2 regions of the Vibrio sp. C8 genome follow, and region 1 is predicted to be linked to the other one. Evidence: predicted binding sites of a transcription regulator. Region 1 holds the regulator's gene; the other holds the start of a gene.
The links. The regulator MetJ, encoded in region 1, represses methionine synthesis genes. The targets are predictions, from matches to a motif close to TTAGACNTNTANANGTCTAA.

Region 1 (11,193 bases):
TTTAAGCAAACTGCACTTAAACACCTTTGTAATTATGTTAATGGCGTATCAGTTATGGGATACACACCTAGCCTTCTAGTGAGAAAAATACATTTCACAAAACGAAAACGATTCACTGAGAAAATTGTACCGTTAGTCTATTCATTTCTAAGTAGAAAGTTACGGTCAAATTAACAAAAATTGCACTACAACCGTGATTTTCATCACATTAGGGAATCTTTATATAGTACAGCATATTCAGCGTTCAAATTTAAGCCACATTAAACCAGAAAAATTAACTTAAATCTTGTGGTTCAATGTCCAGAGTCCAGCGAACTTTACTCGCCAACGGTAACATTGAAATCGCAGGTTTAGCGCTCATTAACAATTTTTGCATGACTGATCGAACTTCCGTTTGCAAAAGAAGTTGCCAGCGGTATTTTCCAGCACGTTTGGCCAAAGGCGCAGGTGTTGGCCCTAACACCATACAATGTTGATCAAACAATGGATGAGCCTCCAACGTCTGTCGCACCTGACGCAAGAAATCTTCCACCATTTGCGATTGATTGGCTTCTGCTCGGAACAAGGTTAAATACGTGTATGGCGGTAGCATTGCCAATTTACGTTCAGCCAAAGCAGTCAAAGCGAAATGGTGATAGTCACGTTGCAGAAGATCTTGCAAAAGACTGTGTTCAGGATGGTGCGTTTGCAATATAACTTCACCGGGTTTGCTTGCTCGTCCCGCACGCCCTGCCACCTGAATAAATAACTGAGCGAGTCTCTCAGACGCTCGAAAATCACTGCTGTAAAGAGAACCGTCCACATCCAGCAACGCAACCAAAGTAACATCCGGAAAGTGATGACCTTTCGCCAGCATTTGAGTGCCGATTAAAATTTTATACTCACCTTTACGTATCGACTGTAATGCCGACTCTAAACTGCCCTTGCGACGAGTACTATCTCGGTCAATGCGAATGGTTTTGTAATCAGGAAATAGCTCAGCCAGTTGCTTCTCTAACTGCTCAGTACCGACCCCGACGGTTACTAACTGGGTTGAACCACAACTCTGACACTGATGCACAACAGGTCGCTGTGAACCGCAATGGTGACAACGCATTTCATTGCTGTACTGATGGAAGGTGTAATAAGCGTCACAACGCTGACAATCTGCAATCCAGCCGCATTCGTGACACATCAAAGCTGGGGAGAAACCGCGACGATTGAGAAAAAGCAGAACTTGGTTACCCGATGACAAATGACGGCGCATATCAGCAATCAAAGGGGCAGATAAACCACTTTCAAGATATAAACCTTTTACATCCAGCACACGGTTACGAGTAGGTACAGCCACACCCGCACGTTCAGTCAATTGCAAATGATGATATTTACCCGTTAACGCATTGTGTAACGTTTCTAACGCTGGCGTTGCAGAGCCTAATACTATCGGAATTTGTTCTTGGTTGGCTCGCATCACTGCGACATCGCGAGCGTGGTAACGGAGACTATCCTGTTGCTTATACGAACTGTCATGCTCTTCATCGACAATGATAATGCCAAGTGAAGCAAACGGCGTTAACAGCGCTGAGCGTGTACCAATCACAATGCCTGCGACCTTATCCCGCGCCGACAACCACGCATTCAAGCGTTCAGTATCATTGAGGCCAGAATGAATAACTTCCACAGGCACATTAAAACGTTTTCTAAAACGATTGATAGTTTGTGGCGTTAAACCGATCTCCGGCACAAGTACTAGAGCCTGCTTCCCTTGTGCCAGTGCGGGCTTGATCAGATTGAGGTAAACCTCTGTTTTACCAGAGCCAGTAACCCCTTCCAAAAGATAACAACCGAAACCTTTGTTGCTGTTGACCGATGCAATCGCGATAGCTTGTTCTTGATTTAATTTAGGTTTTTCAACATCCGCTTCAATCTGATTAGGCCATGCTTTGAATTGTGGCTTTTTCTCACTAACCTCTATCCAACCTTTTTCTTGCAATGTTTTTAGCGTGGCTGCACTGACCTCTTCTTCCAACAGTGAAGAGTGAGACACAGGACCAGACGCTAGAAGGTTAATCACCTGAGCCTGTTTGAAGGCTCGACCAAAGCCTTGCATCATCTTGTCTCGGCCACTTGAGGTTATCTGCCACTCTTTACAACTGGCAAAATCTGCAGGCTTCCCTTTTCGCAACGCACTTGGCATTGCATTAGTAAGAGTATCGCCCAAGGGGAATTGATAGAACTGACTACACCACTTCAAAAGTGAATAGAGTTTGTCTGACCAAAGTGGTTGAGAATCTAAAACTTCTTTGATCGATTTTAGCTGTTCTACTGAAAACTGTGACTCCTGAGCAAATTCAGTCACAACCCCTACCAGCGTCTGACGACCGAAAGGCACAGATACCCGCCCGCCAATAATTGGAAACAGATGACTTGGAATGAGGTAGTCAAACTGTTTGTCTAGCGGTACAGGTAGTGCAACACGAGCTATCGTTGGGCGCATAATTACTTTAGAGGGCAAAAATCAGAGAAAATACAGTCTACTGGATGATGCCATTAAATTCGAGCAACTAAAGTGGCGAAAATAACAGCGAAAGCAGTTGATCAGTCACTCAGGATTCATTAATATATCGCGCCTTGATGAGACGCTTGTAAGAACGCTCTTCAAGTGTCAGCAATTATCTATTAATTTACGTGTGGTGTCCGGCATAGATTCGGATAGCGACACGGCCTAATTTGAGGTTATCCCATGAAAACTGGTATCCACCCAGAATACAAAGAAATTAACGCAACTTGCTCTTGTGGCAACTCTTTCGTTTTCAACTCTACTCTAGCTAAAGATTCTCTTCACCTAGACGTATGTGACAAGTGCCACCCATTCTACACTGGTAAGCAACGTAACGTTGATACTGGTGGTCGTATCGATCGCTTCAACAAGCGTTTCGGCACTCTATCAAGCAAGAAGTAATTTTACTTTACGCGAAGATTCGAAAAGGACGCTACGGCGTCCTTTTTAGTTTTTGCTTTCTCAAACCAGACACATGTCGAACTCAATAATCTGGTCTTAGGAGCTATATTTCTCACTTATCACAACTATGAAGATCCATTGACATACTCTAGAATGAGTGGCCTTAACAAAAACAATAAGGCTCCACCCCAATGTCCAATAATGATCGCCATGAACTCAACGAGGAAGAAGCTTTTCGTCAACAAGCTCTCGACTACCACGCTCTACCGACTCCTGGCAAAATTGCCATCGCCATCACAAAACCCGCAGATTCCGCAAAAGACTTAGCACTGGCATACAGCCCTGGTGTTGCAGAACCTGTTCGCGAAATCGCACAGAACGTTGATAATGTTTATAAATATACGGCTAAAGGCAATACTGTTGCGGTTATTTCTAACGGTACCGCCATTCTTGGTTTAGGTAACCTTGGACCTATGGCTTCAAAGCCGGTTATGGAAGGTAAAGCTTTACTGTTTAAGCGTTTTGCAAACCTAGATTCTATCGACATCCAAGTAAAACACCGCACTATCGATGAGTTTGTTGACACTGTAGCCAACATCGCCGATACCTTTGGCGGCATCAACCTAGAAGATATTAAGGCACCCGATTGTTTTGAAATTGAACGTCGTCTGATTGAACGTTGCGATGTGCCTGTTTTCCACGATGATCAACACGGTACTGCGATTGTGACCGCTGCAGGCATGCTTAACGCAATTGAACTGCAAGGCAAAGAGCTCAGTGAATGTACTATCGTATGTTTAGGTGCTGGCGCTGCTGCTGTCGCGTGTATGGAGCTACTGATTAAATGCGGTGCAATGCGTGAGAAAATCTACATGCTTGACCGCAAAGGTGTGATCCACACTCGTCGCGATGACATCAATGAATACAAACAGTTATTTGCGAACAATACAGACAAACGCACGCTTGAAGATGTGATTAAAGGCGCTGATCTGTTCTTAGGCGTTTCAGGTCCTAACCTGCTAACAGCCGACGAATTGAAACTAATGGCAGACAAGCCTGTAGTGTTTGCTTGTTCAAACCCAGATCCAGAAATCAAACCAGCGCTAGCTCATGCTGTGCGTGATGATTTAATCATGGGTACAGGCCGCAGCGACTATCCAAACCAAGTCAACAACGTGCTTTGTTTCCCATTTATTTTCCGTGGTGCATTAGACGTGCGCGCGAAAGTGATTAACGATGAAATGAAGTTGGCGGCGGTTGCGGCAATTCGTGAGTTAGCGAAAGAGCCAGTACCAGCAGAAGTATTGAAGGCTGCGGGCGTAGACTCACTCGCCTTCGGCAAAGAATACATCATCCCGAAACCGATGGATCCTCGTTTGCTGCCACGCGTTGCCAAAGCAGTCGCTCAGGCGGCTATTGATTCTGGTGTTGCACGTATTGAGATGCCAGAAAACTACATGGCGAATTAATATTAAGCCTAATGGTTCAATTATTCGCGAATGCAACTTGCTAACGCATAGCATCAAAAAAGCCCTGAATCGTTTCAGGGCTTTTTTATATTTATCTGCACAATTGGGCGTCAAAACAGATTATCGGCAACAATTAGTCGTCGTAAGCCTCGAATTCGATGCCCATTTCCGTCATTAACGCTTTCACTTCAGCTGGAATATCATCCGGACGGTCTTTACGTAGGTCTTCATCTGTTGGCAGCGGCTGACCAGTATACGCATGCAAAAACGCCTCACATAAAAGCTCACTGTTGGTCGCATGACGCAGGTTATTGATCTGGCGGCGAGTACGCTCATCTGTGAGAATTTTCAATACCTTAAGAGGGATTGATACGGTGATTTTTTTCACCTGCTCACTTTTTTTCCCATGCTCTGCATAGGGGCTTATATATTCACCGTTCCAGTCTGCCATTGCGCACCTTCATTGTTCGAATTCGAGTAATAATTCCAAAGGCTAGATTTTAGCGGGATTTACCGCCATAAGCAAAGACATATAGACGTCTAGAAGTGTTGACGTCTCAAGTTTAGATAAGTAAAGTATGATGCAATTCCCCCAATATAGACGAACACATGTATTCTTACTGTGAATTTGGATGTCTATTTAAGAGTCTCAGGAAAGGAAACACTCATGACCAAACGCAAACCAGCAACAATCGCAGTTCGTACCGGAATTGAATCAGATACTCAATTCCATGCCGTCGTCCCACCCATTTATTTATCGACTAACTACGGCTTTCCTGCGTTTGGTGAAGTTCCACAATACGACTATACCCGCTCTGGTAACCCTAACAGAGGTCTACTGGAAAAAGCACTCTACGAATTAGAGGGTGGTGAAGGAGCAGTAGTAACCAACTGCGGCACTTCAGCTTTAAACCTGCTTGCGTCTACGTTTCTTGGCCCAAACGACTTAATTATTGCTCCTCATGATTGCTACGGCGGAACTTACCGTTTATTCAACACCCGTTCCAATAAAGGCGATTTCAAAGTTCAGTTTGTCGATCAATCGGATCAACAAGCACTTGCTAAAGCTCTGGCTAAGAAACCAAAACTGGTGTTGTTAGAAACACCTTCTAATCCACTAGTGCGAGTGGTTGATATCGAAAAAATCTGCCAGCAAACAAAAGCGGTTGGTGCTTTAGTGGCGGTCGACAATACTTTCTTAACCCCTATATACCAACAACCTCTAACACTGGGTGCTGATTTTGTCATTCACTCAACAACTAAATTTATCAATGGTCACTCAGATGTGATTGGTGGCGTGGTGATCACCAAAACCAAAGTTCATGCTGAAGAACTCGCTTGGTGGGGGAATTGTATTGGCGCAACGGGCACGCCATTTGACAGCTATATGACGCTACGTGGTATTCGCACCCTAGGTGCACGCATGCGTGTGCATGAGGAAAGTTCTCTGCAAATTTTGGACTATTTGAAATCTCAATCATTGATCAAAACCATATATCACCCTAGCCTACCAGAGCACCCAGGGCATGAAATTGCTAAGAAGCAGCAGCTTGGTTTTGGTTCAATGCTCAGTTTTGAATTTGCGGGTAGCTACGATCAACTAAAATTCTTTGTGGGCGAATTAAAACTCTTCTCACTCGCTGAATCTCTTGGTGGTGTGGAAAGTTTAATTTGTCACCCAGCGAGTATGACTCATCGTGCTATGGGCGAGACTGCTCTTGCTGAAGCAGGTATTTCTCATCTGTTATTACGTTTATCGGTTGGCTTAGAAGATACGTCCGATCTCATCGCAGACTTGGATCAGGCCTTTACCAAAGCTAAGGAGAAATTTTAATGACGGTTTTACGCCAACTACATAAATTTGGTGGTAGTAGCTTAGCAGATCCTGAATGTTATTTACGTGTAGCGAACATTCTTAAAGAGTACTCACAGCCTGAAGATTTAGTGGTTGTCTCAGCAGCAGGCAAAACAACCAACCGCTTGATTGCATTTTTAGAAGCATTGAACAAAGACGGCCGTGTTGCCCATGAAACTTTGCAGTCACTACGTCAGTTCCAATGCAAACTGGTTGAAGACTTACTACAAGGTGAAGTCGCAGATAACTTATTGACGCAAGTGAATGGTGAATTCATTCGCTTGGGTGAATTGACCGCTCCATTGACGAAAGCGGAGCAAGCTGCTGTTCTCGGCCACGGTGAAGTATGGTCTGCTCGTCTGTTAGCAGCGTTACTCAACCAAAACAGCTTACCTGCGGTTTCTCAAGATGCACGTGAATTTCTTCGCGCAGAAACAGGTACGCAACCAGAAGTGGATCGCTCACACTCTTATCCTCTTCTTAAGAAAGTACTGGCGCAGCATGCACATCACCGTATCGTGATTACCGGTTTTATGGCACAGAATGACAATGGCGATACTGTACTGCTTGGACGTAATGGCTCTGACTACTCAGCAACCGTTATTGGTGCTTTAGCCGATGTTTCTCGTGTCACAATTTGGAGTGACGTTGCTGGTGTTTATAGCGCAGACCCTCGCATCGTCGCTAATGCTTGTCTGCTACCTCTGCTGCGTTTAGATGAAGCGAATGAACTGGCTCGCCTTGCCGCTCCAGTGCTGCATAGCCGCACACTACAACCTGTGGCTCAAAGTGCAATGGAACTTCAACTGCGCTGCAGCCACAAACCAGAATCTGGTTCAACTAAGATTGAACGTGTATTGGCTTCTGGCAGAGGTGCCAAAATCATCACCTCTTTGGATGAAGTGCTACTGATTGAACTGGAGTTTGGTCACGGACATGATTTCGCCCGCATTTACGATGAGACACTTGAGAAACTAAAACGTGAGCAACTTGAACCTCTCGCTTTTGAAGCTCAAGCAGACCAGCACAAGCTGCGCTTGGCTTACACTGCAGAGATCGCGTCGGGTGCTTTGTCATACCTGCAAGACATTGCGACTGCTGCAGACATAAAACTGAGAGAAGGCTACACCTTAGTCGGAGCTGTCGGGGCTGGCGTCACCAAAAATCCAAACCACAGTTACGGTTTCTATCAACAGTTGAAGAATGCCCCCGTTGAATTTATCTGTGAAGCCGAGTCAGAACTGAGCTTAGTTGCGGTACTTCGCCAAGCGCCTGTAGAGAAACTGGTGGTGGGTGTACATAATCAGATTTTCCAAGCTCAGAAGCGAGTAGCACTTGTTCTATGTGGTAAAGGCAACATCGGTTCTAGCTGGCTAAAGCTTTTTGCAGAACAAAAAGAAGAGCTTGAAAAGCGTCGCGGAATGAACTTCGAACTGGTCGCTGTTGTAGACAGTCAAACTTATTGGTTTGACCCACAAGGCATAGACCCAGAGACAGTACTGAATCGTTACCACGATGAGGCACTCCCGAATGAGGAAAATAGCTGGCTATACAAAGTTGGTAAACTGCAAGGCTATGACGATGCTATTGTGCTGGATGTGACTGCAAGTAAAGTACTAGCTAATCAGTACCTGGACATCGCAGAACAAGGTATGCATCTTATCTCTGCCAATAAAGTAGCGGGTTCCGCATCGACTGAATACTACAACCAAGTGAAAGATGCCTTTGCCAAAATTAGCCGTCATTGGCTGTACAACGCAACGGTAGGCGCTGGTTTACCTATCAACCACACTGTTCGTGATTTACGTGAGAGTGGTGATGACATTACAGCTCTGTCAGGTATTTTCTCTGGCACTCTGTCTTGGCTGTTTCAACAGTATGATGGCTCAATTCCGTTTAGTGAACTGGTTGATCTTGCTTGGCAGCAAGGACTGACTGAACCAGACCCTCGTAGCGACTTAGACGGCTCAGACGTCATGCGTAAGCTAGTTATCCTCGCCCGTGAGTCCGGTCTAGAAGTAGAACCTCAAAGCATTCGTGTTGAGTCTTTGGTTCCAGAAGAACTGCGCGATATCTCGTTGGATGACTTCCTCGACAACAGTCAGTTACTCAATGAACGATTGGCTGAACGTCTGGCTAAAGCGCAAAAACAGGACAAAGTGCTTCGCTATGTTGCTCGTCTAGAAAAAAACGGGAAAGCAAGCGTCGGCGTTGAAGCTCTGGAAAAAGATCACCCACTGGCGAACTTATTACCGTGTGACAACATCTTCGCTATCGAAAGCCGTTGGTACAAAGACAATCCACTGGTCATTCGAGGACCGGGGGCTGGTCGAGAGGTGACCGCAGGTGCAATCCAGTCTGACCTCAACCTACTTTCCAGCTTCTTATAACTTTATAAAACTCGCCGTAACTGGCGAGTTTTATCGTTTTATAGCTAGCAAATCCTCTCAATGCAGAATATCACTCGAAGTTGTCGACTTTTGATATGAAAAATCACCTTTTGGCGTTTAACTTAGTTGAAATAGCTTCACGATCAACATGAGAAAAATTCATAATAGTTAAGTTGACATTAAAACGTATTCAATACATTCTGTAGCCATATAGACGTCTAAACGTCAATTTAACCGAATATCAGCGTTTGTAGTGCGAGCTACAAGGAGAAGAAAGATGGGATACACACACGCAGGCCATATTGACGCTTTGAATCAGAATATTTCTGAACTTTCTAACATTAATGTGTCTTTTGAGTTTTTTCCGCCAAGTTCAGAAAAAATGGAAGAAACCTTGTGGAACTCTGTACACCGTCTAAAAACTCTTCAGCCTAAGTTTGTTTCTGTAACCTATGGTGCAAACTCTGGCGAACGTGACCGAACCCATTCGATCATCAAAGCAATCAAAGACCAAACTGGCCTTGTTTCTGCGCCGCACCTGACTTGTATTGATGCTTCTCGTGAAGAGCTGATCAACATCGCTGATGATTACTGGGCAAACGGCATTCAAAACATTGTGGCCCTGCGAGGTGACATTCCCCCTGGCGGTGGCAAACCTGAAATGTACGCATCCGATCTGGTTGAGTTACTGAAATCTCGCCACGATTTTGATATCTCAGTAGCGGCTTTTCCAGAGGTACACCCTGAAGCAAAAAGTGCTCAAGCGGATTTACTGAACCTGAAACGCAAAGTCGATGCTGGTGCGAACCGCGCCATCACTCAGTTCTTCTTCGATGTAGAAAGCTACCTGCGTTTTCGTGACCGCTGTGTTGCAGCAGGCATTGATGTGGAAATCGTACCGGGTATTCTGCCAGTGTCTAACTTTGCTCAAGCATCACGCTTTGCTGCGCAAAACAATGTGAAAGTACCAAGCTGGATGGCAAAACAATTCGAAGGTTTGGAAGAGGATCCTGTGACACGCCAGCTAGTAGGTGCAAGTCAGGCAATCGACATGGTTCGCGTTCTTTCACGCGAAGGCGTAAAAGACTTCCATTTCTATACGCTAAACCGTGCAGAAATGACTTACGCGCTTTGCCATACTTTAGGTGTTCGCCCTACTCGCTAACATCAAACAAAGCTGTTCTAACTCGATATTCGAAACATAAAAAACGCCGATAATCTTCGGCGTTTTTTTGTTTGTGAAAAGCGCAGGCTTATTCCACATCATCCATTTTGCCAAGCAGATTACGGATGCGTTCTTGCCATTGGTCGTGCTCTTGTTGAATTTGTTGTGCTTTTTGAATAGAAGCTTCGTGGTTTGCTTTTAACTCATTCGCTTCTTCAACTAGCTTTTGCTTCTCTTCTTTAAGCTCTTCAACTTCCATTTGCAGTAGAGCGATTGTGTCAACCGCAGTTTGAATTTTTGCTTCTAGTTGTTCTAGTACTTCAAAAGACATGGTACTTACCCTTTATTGATTCGGTTGCAATGGACAAAACGTCACTGATTGCCCCATTCTACTCAGCCCAGCCCAGAGAAACACTCACTATATTCGATCTTTTTCGCTATTCGCTTAAAAAAACAGCGCAATTTTACCTTACGCTAACTTTCATCTAAGAAAGTGACTACAGCTCGCTCGGAATACACCCAGTAACGTGCTAAATCTCACTATCTTTTGATCCAATACAACTCTCTGCTAGGCTAATTAGCAAACGTTTTCCTACTATTATGTTAGAATGCCGCCCAAAATTATCCCCTATCGTTCTGAGTTGGAGTGAAAATGAAACGTGATTTAGCAATGGCTTTTTCCCGAGTCACAGAAGGTGCTGCACTAGCAGGTTATAAATGGCTTGGTCGCGGCGATAAAAACGCTGCTGATGGCGCTGCCGTAGAAGTCATGCGTACACTACTGAATCAAACAGAAATCCAAGGCGAAATTGTTATTGGTGAAGGGGAAATCGACGATGCTCCTATGCTGTTCATTGGCGAGAAGGTTGGCTTAGGTGGTGATGAAGTCGATATCGCCGTTGACCCAATCGAAGGCACTCGTATGACGGCGATGGGTCAATCGAATGCACTAGCGGTACTTGCGGCTGGCGAAAAAGGCAGTTTCTTGAAAGCGCCAGATATGTACATGGAAAAACTGGTTGTTGGTCCGGGTGCGAAAGGCTGCATTGATCTGAATAAACCGCTGAAAGAAAACTTAGAAAACATTGCTCAAGCTTTAGGTAAATCACTTGATACGCTTGTTGTTACAACACTTGCAAAACCTCGTCACGACGCAGTAATAGCGGAAATGCAGCAGATGGGTGTTCGCGTATTTGCGGTGCCAGACGGCGATGTAGCAGCTTCTATTTTGACATGTATGCCAGATAGCGAAGTGGATGCAATGTACTGCATCGGCGGTGCACCTGAAGGTGTGGTTTCGGCTGCTGTTATTCGTGCTCTTGACGGCGATATGCATGGACGTCTGCTTCCTCGTCATCAAGTGAAAGGAGACA
Region 2 (11,193 bases), on a different contig from region 1:
AACGCGCAACATCACCAAAGGCACAAAAACTAAACTGTATCTGAAACGTGAAGATTTGCTTCACGGCGGCGCGCATAAAACCAACCAAGTTCTTGGTCAGGCATTATTAGCAAAACGTATGGGCAAAACCGAAATCATCGCTGAAACTGGCGCTGGTCAACATGGTGTAGCAACGGCTCTGGCTTGTGCACTGTTAGATTTGAAATGTCGCGTATACATGGGTGCAAAAGATGTTGAGCGCCAAAGCCCGAACGTTTTCCGCATGCGCTTAATGGGTGCAGAAGTAATCCCTGTACACTCAGGTTCAGCGACCTTAAAAGATGCTTGTAACGAAGCAATGCGTGACTGGTCTGCAAGTTATGAAAACACCCACTACTTATTAGGCACTGCTGCGGGTCCTCACCCATTCCCTACCATTGTTCGTGAATTCCAGCACATCATTGGTGAAGAGACTAAAAATCAGATTTTAGCTCGTGAAGGTCGTTTACCTGATGCGGTAATTGCTTGTGTTGGCGGTGGTTCCAATGCTATCGGCATGTTTGCTGATTTCATCGAAGAAGAGTCGGTTCGTCTAATCGGCGTAGAGCCTGCGGGTAAAGGTATTGATACCGACCAACACGGCGCACCTCTAAAACATGGTAAAACAGGCATCTACTTGGGTATGAAAGCACCATTAATGCAAGATGAGTACGGTCAGGTTGAAGAATCTTACTCCATTTCTGCTGGTTTGGACTTCCCTTCTGTTGGCCCACAACATGCGTATCTAAACTCGATTGGCCGTGCAGAATACGACAGCATTACTGACGATGAAGCACTGGACGCTTTCCAACTGCTTGCTCGTAAAGAAGGTATCATTCCTGCGCTGGAATCTTCACATGCATTAGCGCACGCATTGAAAATGGCGTTTGCTGAACCAGAAAAAGAGCAGTTATTAGTGGTTAACCTGTCTGGTCGTGGAGACAAAGATATCTTCACTGTAGACAAAATTTTACAAGATAAAGGAGTGCTGTAATGGATCGTTATCAATCTCTTTTTCAGCGCTTAGCTGAGCAAAATCAAGGCGCATTTGTTCCGTTTGTAACGATTGGCGACCCCTCTCCTGAGCTTTCTCTGCAAATTATGCAGACATTAATTGATGCTGGCGCAGATGCTCTTGAGCTCGGTTTCCCGTTCTCAGATCCGTTAGCAGACGGTCCAACGATTCAAGGAGCAAACAATCGCGCCCTTCAGGCGGGTACCACTCCGGATATCTGTTTTGACCTTATCAAACAAATCCGTGTTAAGAATCCAGACACGCCAATCGGTTTGTTGATGTACGCGAATTTGGTGTTCTCTCGCGGAATTGAAAACTTCTATCAACGTTGTCAGGAAGCAGGTGTTGATTCAGTTTTAGTCGCTGATGTACCAACCACGGAAAGTGCTGAATTTGTCGCAGCTGCAGAAAAATTTGGTATCAAACCAATTTTCATTGCACCGCCGACAGCCAGTGATGAAACGTTGAAATCTGTGGCTTCATTGAGCCAAGGCTATACTTATCTGCTTTCTCGTGCTGGTGTGACGGGTGCAGAAACAAAAGCCAATATGCCAGTGCACGCACTGTTAGATCGTTTGAATCAGTTTGATGCGCCGCCTGCACTTCTTGGTTTTGGTATCTCGCAACCGGAACAGGTAAAACAAGCGATTACGGCTGGTGCGGCAGGCGCGATCTCTGGTTCTGCTGTGGTGAAAATCATCGAAACAAACCAAAACAACCCAGAAACACTACTGAAATCGTTAGCGAGTTTTATTACACCAATGAAACAAGCGACCATAAAATAATAGCCTTAAAGTAGGGTTTTATTACCCTACTTTATACTTTCAATGATCGATTTTTAACTGGCGATTTTGTAGCTATTCAATACTAGTCAGCTTAGGAATTGATCATTTTTTTAACATCCCATCGACTATTTCGGTCAAAATTTCCTTCACCCCACCATTGCCCATTTCTGTTCCAAAATCGAAAGCAAACGATTTCCATGGTGATTAAATAACCACTTCATCAGTAAAAAGGGGTGACTAAGTCAAATCCGACGCAGATGCATATTGCCAATTGTGAAATATAAGTGTAAAAAACCGAGCAACATAAATTTCCATTAATCGAGGATTGGTTAGTGGTTATGTCTAGAAATTTACACATTATTAGCACAGGGGTTAAGGAAGTGTTAAAACAAAAGAATTTACTACAGAACATTGGTGTTCAAGTTGTGATTGCCATGGTACTCGGTACGCTTATTGGTGCAGCCATGGGTCACGATGCGACAATGTTTTCTCCGTTAGGTGCCATCTTTATTAACTTAATCAAGATGTTAGTTATTCCACTGGTCGCTGTTGCTCTGATTTCAGGTGCAGCTGGCCTAGGCAATAGCCACTCTGCAGGTAAAGTTGGTTTCGTTACTCTAGGTTACTTTGCTGTAACTTCTGCTTTAGCGGTTTGCCTAGCACTAGTTATGGGTGAAGTATTCCAACCAGGCATGGGTATTGATGTTTCTGGTGTTGAAGGCATGTTCTCAGCAGAATACGCTTCAAAAGGTGAACTACCTACGTTTTGGGCGACCGTTATCGGTATGATTCCGACTAACGTGTTCCAATCTTTGAACGACGCAAACATTCTGCAAATTCTCGTTTTCTGCTTGTTCTTAGGTATTGCCATTTCAAAACAGAGCCCAGAGAAACGCGATCCAGTCATCAATGGTGTAAACACTATCGTTGATTCAATGGTGTGGATGATCAACAAAGTAATGGTTATCGCTCCAATCGGCGTATTCGGTCTGATGGCTGAAGCAGTAGGTACATTCGGTTTTGGCGCTCTTATGGTGGTGTTCAAGCTGTTTCTGGTTTACACAGCCGCTATCCTGATTTTTGGCTTCATCGTTTACCCAGCGATGATCCATTTCTTCAGCAAGACTTCAGCGAAGAAATTCATTAGCGCAATGAAGAAGCCACAAGCGGTTGCTCTTTCAACAGCATCTTCTATGGCAACACTTCCTGTTACTATGGACACAGTTGAGAAAGACCTAGGTGTACGTAACTCGACAGCGTCATTCGTTCTGCCTCTAGGCGCAACGATCAACATGTCTGGTAACGCAATCTACTACGGTTTAGTTGCAGTTTTCTTTGCTCAACTGTTCCACATTGACCTATCAATGGGTGCTTACATTGCAATCATCGTGACTGCTACACTAGGTGCTGTTGGTCAAGCTGGTGTACCTGGTCCTTCATTCCTTGTTGTTGCGGTTCTTCTTGCTGCAGGCATTCCAATTGAAGGTCTACCACTACTATTCGCTCTAGACCGTATCTTCGACATGATCCGTACAGCACTAAACATCACTGGTGATGCAGCTTGTGCAGTAATCGTTGATTCTATGATTGAAGACTCTGAAGCTGAAAAAGTTTATCAAGATCAGCAAGCTTAATAGCTGAATCTCTAACAAAAACCGCTCTGATGAGCGGTTTTTTTGTTTTCAATAAGAAGATTGCCAAATTTGTAACTAAATCGCTACTGGCTATTCAGATGACAAGGCAAATTGAGTAGACTATCGGCAACGAAAAGTTTGGATGTACCCACATAATGAAACAACTGATTGAGTTTATTCCTCTAATTATCTTCTTTGCTCTCTTCAAGCTATACGATATTTATGTCGCAACTGCTGCATTGATCGCTGCAACTGCCGTTCAAGTGGCTATTTCGTACTTCGTGTACAAGAAAGTTGAAAAAATGCAGCTCATTACCTTTGCTGTTGTCGCCATCTTTGGTGGTATGACGATTTTCCTTCACGATGACAACTTCATTAAATGGAAAGTGACCATTGTTTACACTGTGTTTGCTCTAGGCCTGACTGTCAGCCATTTGATGGGTAAATCAGCGATCAAAAGCATGTTAGGTAAGGAAATCACTCTGCCAGACAGTGTGTGGGCAAAAGTAAACTGGGCATGGGTTGGCTTCTTCGCTATCTGCGCTGTAGTTAACATCTACATTGCTTATCAATTACCTTTAGATGTTTGGGTTAATTTCAAAGTGTTCGGCCTTCTTATCGCAACATTTGTCTACACCCTGCTGACTGGCGTTTATATTTACAAACATCTTCCTAAAGAGCAGAAAAATTCTAACCAATAGATGATTTTACATGACTCTTTGGGGTTAATAAGCAGCTAGATTTACTGCTATAATGCCCTCTTTTCTGACAGCGACTTGGTAAACACAGTCGCTGTTTTGCTTACTACGGAATTTGAAATGAGTCAGGAAGTCGGTTCCCCTAAAGGCCAGCTATTACTTAGAACGGTTGCCATGCCAGCAGACACCAATGCAAATGGTGATATTTTTGGCGGTTGGATTATGTCTCAGTTGGACTTGGCTGGTGGTATTTTAGCAAAAGAGATTTCTTCTGGTCGTATCGTTACAGTCTCAGTTTCCAGTATCGCGTTTAAAAAGCCCGTGAAAGTAGGTGATGTGGTCTGTTGCTACGGTGAATGCACTAAAATTGGCCGCACTTCTATGTCGATTAACTTAGAAGTTTGGGTAAAACCCGTTAAAGTTGACGGCATCGGTGACCGTTTCCAAGTGTGTGAAGCCACATTTAATTATGTCGCCATTGATTCCGATGGACGCCCGCGCCCGATTAACGCAGGAAACTGATCACAGAAATATCACCATCAAGGTTTAAATATTGCCAAGTTTCCGTACATTAGTTGCTGGTAACTTGCAGTTTCAGTCATTAATAAGGATATGGATTATGTGGTATGTCATTTTTTCTCAAGACGTTGAGAGCTCTCTAGAAAAACGCATGAGTGTTCGTGCTTCGCACTTAGAACGCTTACAAGCACTTCAAGATGAAGGCCGTTTGCTGACCGCTGGCCCACTACCAGCTATCGATTCAGAAAACCCAGGAGAAGCAGGTTTCACTGGATCAACCGTTATTGCTGATTTCAACTCGTTAGAAGAAGCAAAAGCATGGGCAGACGCAGATCCTTATGTGGCAGCAGGTGTTTATGCTAGTGTCATCATCAAACCGTTCAAAAAAGTATTTTAGTATGAAAAAAAGTACCGCTGGAATTATCGCTTTCGGCTTAGTTCTGCTCTCTGGTTGTAGTTCTAATGCAGACAACCAGAGAAATCTTGAACTGCTCGCGGATAATAGAGCCAGCCTGCTGAGTACTGAACTGCCTTTAGAATATGGCCCACTCAATATAATGCGTGCTACGGCCAAAGGTACCACCATTGAAATGATGATGGTTTATAACGCTGATGATAAAAGTGCCAAACCTGTCACTCAGGTTATGCAAAGCAGTATCAAAACCTTTTGTTCAGACAAGAATATCAAAGCAAACCTCGAAGTGGGTTTGAGTTACCGTATTAAAATGCGTAATACTCGTGGACAACTGATGGTAGATGAACTCATCACTCAACAAACTTGCGCTTCACAATAGGTTTGTGCTGTATAAATGCTTTGTTCTACAAACAAGGGGCTCATCTGAGCCCCTTGTTTGTTATTCAGACTTGCAATTAAGCTGCGTTACTTTGTGCTTCTTCGCGCAAGGTTTTTGCCGCTAACACCATGTTGATCAATGACGCTTCCACTTCTTTCCAGTTACGAGTTTTCAGACCGCAATCAGGGTTTACCCAGAGTCGTTCTGCTGGGATCTTGGCTGACGCTTTACGCAGTAAACCTTCAATCCATTCCTGTGTTGGAATGTTTGGCGAGTGAATATCATAAACACCCGGACCAATTTCGTTCGGATAATTGAAGTCTTCAAAGGCTTTCAGAAGTTCCATGTTCGAGCGTGAGGTTTCAATCGTAATCACATCCGCATCTAGTGCTGCCACTGAGTCAATGATCTCGTTGAATTCGCTGTAACACATGTGAGTATGAATCTGGGTTTTCGGTCTAGCACTTGCCGCAGAAATCTTGAACGCTTCCACGGACCAATCTAAGTATGCCTTGTGGTCACGTTTCTTCAGAGGCAAACCTTCGCGAATCGCCGGTTCATCAATCTGAATGATATTAATCCCTGCATCTTGTAAATCAGAGACTTCGTCACGTAACGCTAGCGCCAGTTGCTGAGCGATTTCTTTACGGCTGATATCTTCACGAGGGAAAGTCCAGCACAAGATAGTGACAGGGCCCGTCAGCATCCCTTTCATCTTCTTATCGGTTAATGACTGAGCATAGCTTGACCATTCAACAGTGATTGGTTTTTCACGTTCAATGTCTGCAACCACAATCGCTGGCTTAACACAGCGAGAGCCGTAACTTTGTACCCAGCCAAACTGAGTGGTTTGGAAGCCTGATAGGTTTTCAGCAAAGTATTCAACCATGTCGTTACGCTCTGCTTCGCCATGGACTAATACATCCAGCCCCAAAACCTCCTGACGCTTCACCGCATCTGCAATGTGTCCTTTCAATGCTGAAATATACTCGGCTTCTGGTAATACTCCTGTACGGAATGCACTGCGTTGAGTACGAATTTCGTTGGTTTGCGGGAATGAACCTATGGTGGTGGTTGGGAATAATGGTAAACCCAGTTGTTTCGCTTGTGTCACCGCACGCTGTTTGTACGGCTCACTACGCTGCGCTAATGATGCAGTGATAGTGTTCACTCGCGATTGCACTTGCGGCTTGTTCACATGTGTTGCGGTTTTTCTATCAACAATAGGCAAGCTGTAAGTGTCACAAGCCAAAATCGCTTCTTGGTCGCCATCTAATGCTCGTCCAAGTAGCGCGACTTCGGTGACTTTTTGCTTGGCAAACGCAAACCAGCTGCGCACTTCTGTTGAGAGATTTTGTTCGAGTTCTAAATTCACTGGGCTGTGCAGTAGTGAGCATGAACTCGCAATCCAAAGGCGCTCACCCAGTTTCTCTTTTATTGGCTGCAATCTGTTATGCAGGTTGCCTAAATCTGCACGCCACACGTTTCTGCCATTGATAGCTCCCACTGACAACACCCAGTGTTGTGGCAATTTCTCTAGTACACTTTCTAACTGCTGTGGCGCTGCTGAAATGTCGATGTGAAGACCGTTTACAGGCAGTGCAACGATTTTGTCCAACGTATCAATCACCGAATCAAAATAAGTTGTTAACAGCACTTTTACATCGCCTTGCAGTACTTGATACGCCAGCTTAAAAGCATCTTGCCATCGGCTTTCTAACTCAAGTGACAGTACTGGCTCGTCGATTTGAACCCACTCAATCCCTTGTTTAGCCAATTTAGACAAAATGCTTTGATAAGCCGTCAGCAAACGTGGAAGCAATGTTAAACGGTCAAAATTATCTTCCACTTCTTTACCCAAGTAGAGATAACTCACAGGCCCCAAAAGCACAGGTTTCACGTTTGCACCTGTTTTCACCGCTTCATTGACTTCTTCAAATAGCTGCGGCCAGCTCACTTCAAACTTATCGTCAGAACTGAATTCAGGAACGATGTAGTGATAGTTAGTATTGAACCACTTGGTCATGTCTGAAGCCGCACTGCCACTACAACCACACGAATTTTGCGACTGGCCACGTCCAACGCGGAAAAGCGTATCGAGATCTGGAAAGCTATCTTTGTTATGAGATAGATGATGGCGAGCAGGAACATGACCAAGCAGCAAAGTGGTTGTAAGAACATGGTCATACCATGCAAAATCGCCCGCAGTAGCAAAGCTTAAGCCTGCTTCTTTTTGTAAAGCCCAGTTGTTGTGGCGGATTTCGCTACCTACCGCCTTTAGCTCTTGCTGAGTGATATCACCACGCCAGTATTTCTCTAATGCAAATTTAAGTTCGCGTTTTTCGCCAATACGTGGGTAGCCCAAAATATGTGTAATAGTCGCCATGTCATCGTTCCTTCTACTAAGCTGAGGTCAGACAAAAAGATGTCTGGATGGCTAAATAATCATCCTGACCACCAAATAAAACAATCGACGAATATTCAACTTGTTTATTAAAAATATTCATGTTCTCCAAATCACTTTAGCTAGAAAAGTAACAAGATAAACAAGAAACGATGTTGAACCCCACTGTGCAAGCAGCCTTTCCTTTGCGACAAACAGACTAATCCTACATACAGTAAAATCCCCACAGACTTAAAATAGCGAGTTGAGTTTTAACCCCCATTTGAGTTTGAGTGATGAAAAAATTCCTGCTAACAGTATTAGTTAGTTTATGTCTGGGCCTATTATTGAATGCGCTGCATCTAGCGGTAACCACTAATGACCTTGTTAAACAAAAAATACACGACTTCAATAACTTCATTTCTGTATTTGATGCTGCGCGAGACAAACTGCATATTACGGCAAGCAATATCCAATCAGAATTAGGCAAAGAGCAGGATGCTTCCATCGTTGAAAAGCAAAATAGAGACGTAAAATATCTATTCGACGACAACAATATTAATCTTACGGATGTGATTACACTTGAGACTCTAACCCAGCTCTACAGCAGCGCTCCAGAGTTTGTGAATAGCCGATATGTTAATGCTCTTAGCTACCTTTCATTCAACGCCAAAACGATCTTCTACAGTGTGAAGCCTGTCGGACGATCGACTTATAAAGAAGAGATAAAATGCAGCACTTCAGAGTACTGTTCATTTCTTTACGACAACAGTAAATCCAATACTGGTGCCTACACTTATGACATTTTCGAGAATACTCAAGCAGGCGGGATAACTCTGACACTTTCTACCGCAATTACGCACAATGGTGAAAAAACTGGTAGCTTGGTTTTAGATATTCCCGTCAACGAAGCATTTAACACTAAAGTACTTATCGAGAAAAAATACGAGAATGGCAAAAACGTCTACCTTTTCTCAACGACAAAGAACCCACTCTTCAATTACCACGAAAACTACAACATCGACCAAAAGAACATTCTTAGGTTAAAAGTTTCGTATCTGGAGCTATGGTTTAGCAAAGCCTACTTAACAGTTGTGTATTCACTGATCGCTTTCTGCATTATCTTTATGATCATCAACAAGCGTGATTTCGACAAAATGACCCAGAACATGGTTGAACGAAAAGAAGCGTTCTACGATGAAGGTACAAACACTTATCGCTTTGAAATAACTAAAACTCGTCATTTAGAGGATGTTGTCAACGGCAATGAAGTAAACTCACTGATCTTAATTAAGTATGATTTGGATGAAGCCAAAGAACATAACGCTCATTTGGTCGCACAAAAATTCATGGTTGATACCGTTAGTTCCTTTATTCGAGCGAGTGACTATCTGATCAAGAATCCAAAACACGAAGATGAGTTGATCATGCTGTTGCCTAAATGTTCAACTGAGAATGCAACTAAGATATTGAATAAGGTCTTCTACAACCTCAATGAAGAAACCTACTCAGATAAAAAACTTAAACTCAAAGCAACACGTGTCATCGCCAACCTTCAGAACACTGCAAGCATTGATAACTTACTTGCTATTGCTCAAAAAGAAGTAATTAAAGAAGGAAATGAGCGTTAACCGCTCTCCTTCCTCTTTCCCCACATGTAAAAATCCACCTGCATAGCAGGTGGCTTTGAATGGCCCCCTATAAGGGGGCTATAACACATCAAGTTATATAACTAGCGTCGGTGAGCGCTTTAGTATTCAACTTCTACGGCAGAGAACATCCATTACACCCCGTATTTTTGTCGAATCATAACTTTTAAGCCGTTATTGTATACCCTGTCCCTTAACCTTAATGCCTTTCGGGCATAGCCCAAAAGGACAATCACCACCTTCATAGAAGGTGGTTTAGGGTTAGAAAACAAAAAAGCTCTGCGATTGCAGAGCTTTTTATTTGAGCGTTAATTATTTCATTGTTTAGCTGACAGTGTTCGCATTTCGTTTTTGCATAAAGAACTCTGCCAACTCAAAATCAATCGCGTTATCGATATCAAAAGAAACATGATTGTCCATAACGTAAGAAAATGATTTCGAGGTGTATTGAATCAGCTTGCGTCGCTGAAGAATTTTGACATCAAAAATATATAAAGCGCCATTGAGTCGATAATAAGTGGCTAATTCTTGAGAACGCTTCAGCGCTTCAGCGGAAATAAACTCGCCCATAGAACCGTCTTCCGGCAACGTATTAGACCACAACGGTGAATGCTCACAAGCAGTTATAGAGACAACGGATTCTGCTTGCTTGTTTGTATACAGCTCTAACGCTTCATCAATGTGGTCAGCATCGCGCAAAGGAGAGGTCGGTTGAAGAAGTACAAGAACATCAAATCCTGAACCATACTTCTCCAACACATCAAGCAAAACGTCGACAGTCGTCGCCGTATCTGATGCTAAATGGGCGGGACGCAACTCAGGAACATCAATTTCATATTCCCATGCAATATCCGCAATCTCTTGGTCATCGGTACTAACAAAAACTTCATCGACATACTGACTTTTTTTAGCAGCATCAATAGACCATGCAATCAAAGGTTTCCCGCAAAAATGTAATGCATTTTTACGAGGTAGACGTTTGCTCCCACCTCTAGCTGGGACAATAGCCAATACACGTTTACCGTCAATCATCACACATGCCCAAAGTATGAATATCCGTCTGCGCTCGGTTGAAATCATCCATTCGACCAATATCGAGCCAATATTCATGTATTGGGAACATCAAAACACGCTGTCGCTCGGCCATATGCTGCTCTAAAAGAGTGGGCATATCAATTCGTTGGTTTTTCTGAACAGATTTAATCACGCGCGGAGATACAACATATATACCCGCATTGACAAAGAAACGCTGAATTGGCTTTTCAACCATATTAGTGATGCGGTTGCCTTCTCCGTTAATCACACCATAAGGAATTTGATAGTCGTACTCTCTAACACACATGGTGGCATCCGATTCATTATTGACGTGAAACTTAAGCAGGCTTTGGAAGTCAACCTGTGTAAGTACATCGCTGTTCATCATAATAAGCGGCAAATCTTGCGGTAAATCGTCAGGCAAGAGACCTAATGCTCCACCAGTGCCCAAAGGCTGCTCTTCATGCACATATTGTATAGATACACCCAGTTTTGAACCGTCTCCGAAATGGCGATGGATCTGTTCAGGCATATAGTGAGTTGAAATGTAGAAGTTACTGAAACCAGCTTTGATAAAACTCTTGATAACTGTTTCTAATATCGGTTGCCCACCCACTTTTAACATCGGTTTAGGGCACTTATCAGTAAGAGGACGAAGCCTTG

Region 2: the regulator MetJ is predicted to act here: its motif matches at 7,885-7,904, upstream of metE (5-methyltetrahydropteroyltriglutamate--homocysteine S-methyltransferase).

What each region holds. Positions count from the first base shown of each region.
Region 1 covers NZ_JBPAOE010000033.1:170,933-182,125, forward strand. The annotation lists gene priA (primosomal protein N') at 275-2,476, opposite strand; gene rpmE (50S ribosomal protein L31) at 2,723-2,941, shown strand; gene ACRQQK_RS15090 (malic enzyme-like NAD(P)-binding protein) at 3,133-4,410, shown strand; gene metJ (met regulon transcriptional regulator MetJ) at 4,544-4,861, opposite strand; gene ACRQQK_RS15100 (O-succinylhomoserine (thiol)-lyase) at 5,078-6,244, shown strand; gene ACRQQK_RS15105 (bifunctional aspartate kinase/homoserine dehydrogenase II) at 6,244-8,655, shown strand; gene metF (methylenetetrahydrofolate reductase) at 8,933-9,820, shown strand; gene zapB (cell division protein ZapB) at 9,909-10,151, opposite strand; gene glpX (class II fructose-bisphosphatase) at 10,473-11,193, shown strand, end outside.
Region 2 covers NZ_JBPAOE010000001.1:54,449-65,641, forward strand. The annotation lists gene trpB (tryptophan synthase subunit beta) at 1-1,012, shown strand, start outside; gene trpA (tryptophan synthase subunit alpha) at 1,012-1,818, shown strand; gene ACRQQK_RS00240 (dicarboxylate/amino acid:cation symporter) at 2,157-3,452, shown strand; gene ACRQQK_RS00245 (septation protein A) at 3,608-4,153, shown strand; gene yciA (acyl-CoA thioester hydrolase YciA) at 4,271-4,672, shown strand; gene ACRQQK_RS00255 (YciI family protein) at 4,770-5,066, shown strand; gene ACRQQK_RS00260 (GspS/AspS pilotin family protein) at 5,068-5,463, shown strand; gene metE (5-methyltetrahydropteroyltriglutamate--homocysteine S-methyltransferase) at 5,540-7,849, opposite strand; gene ACRQQK_RS00270 (hypothetical protein) at 8,143-9,477, shown strand; gene ACRQQK_RS00275 (acylneuraminate cytidylyltransferase family protein) at 9,820-10,527, opposite strand; gene ACRQQK_RS00280 (nucleotidyltransferase family protein) at 10,520-11,193, opposite strand, start outside.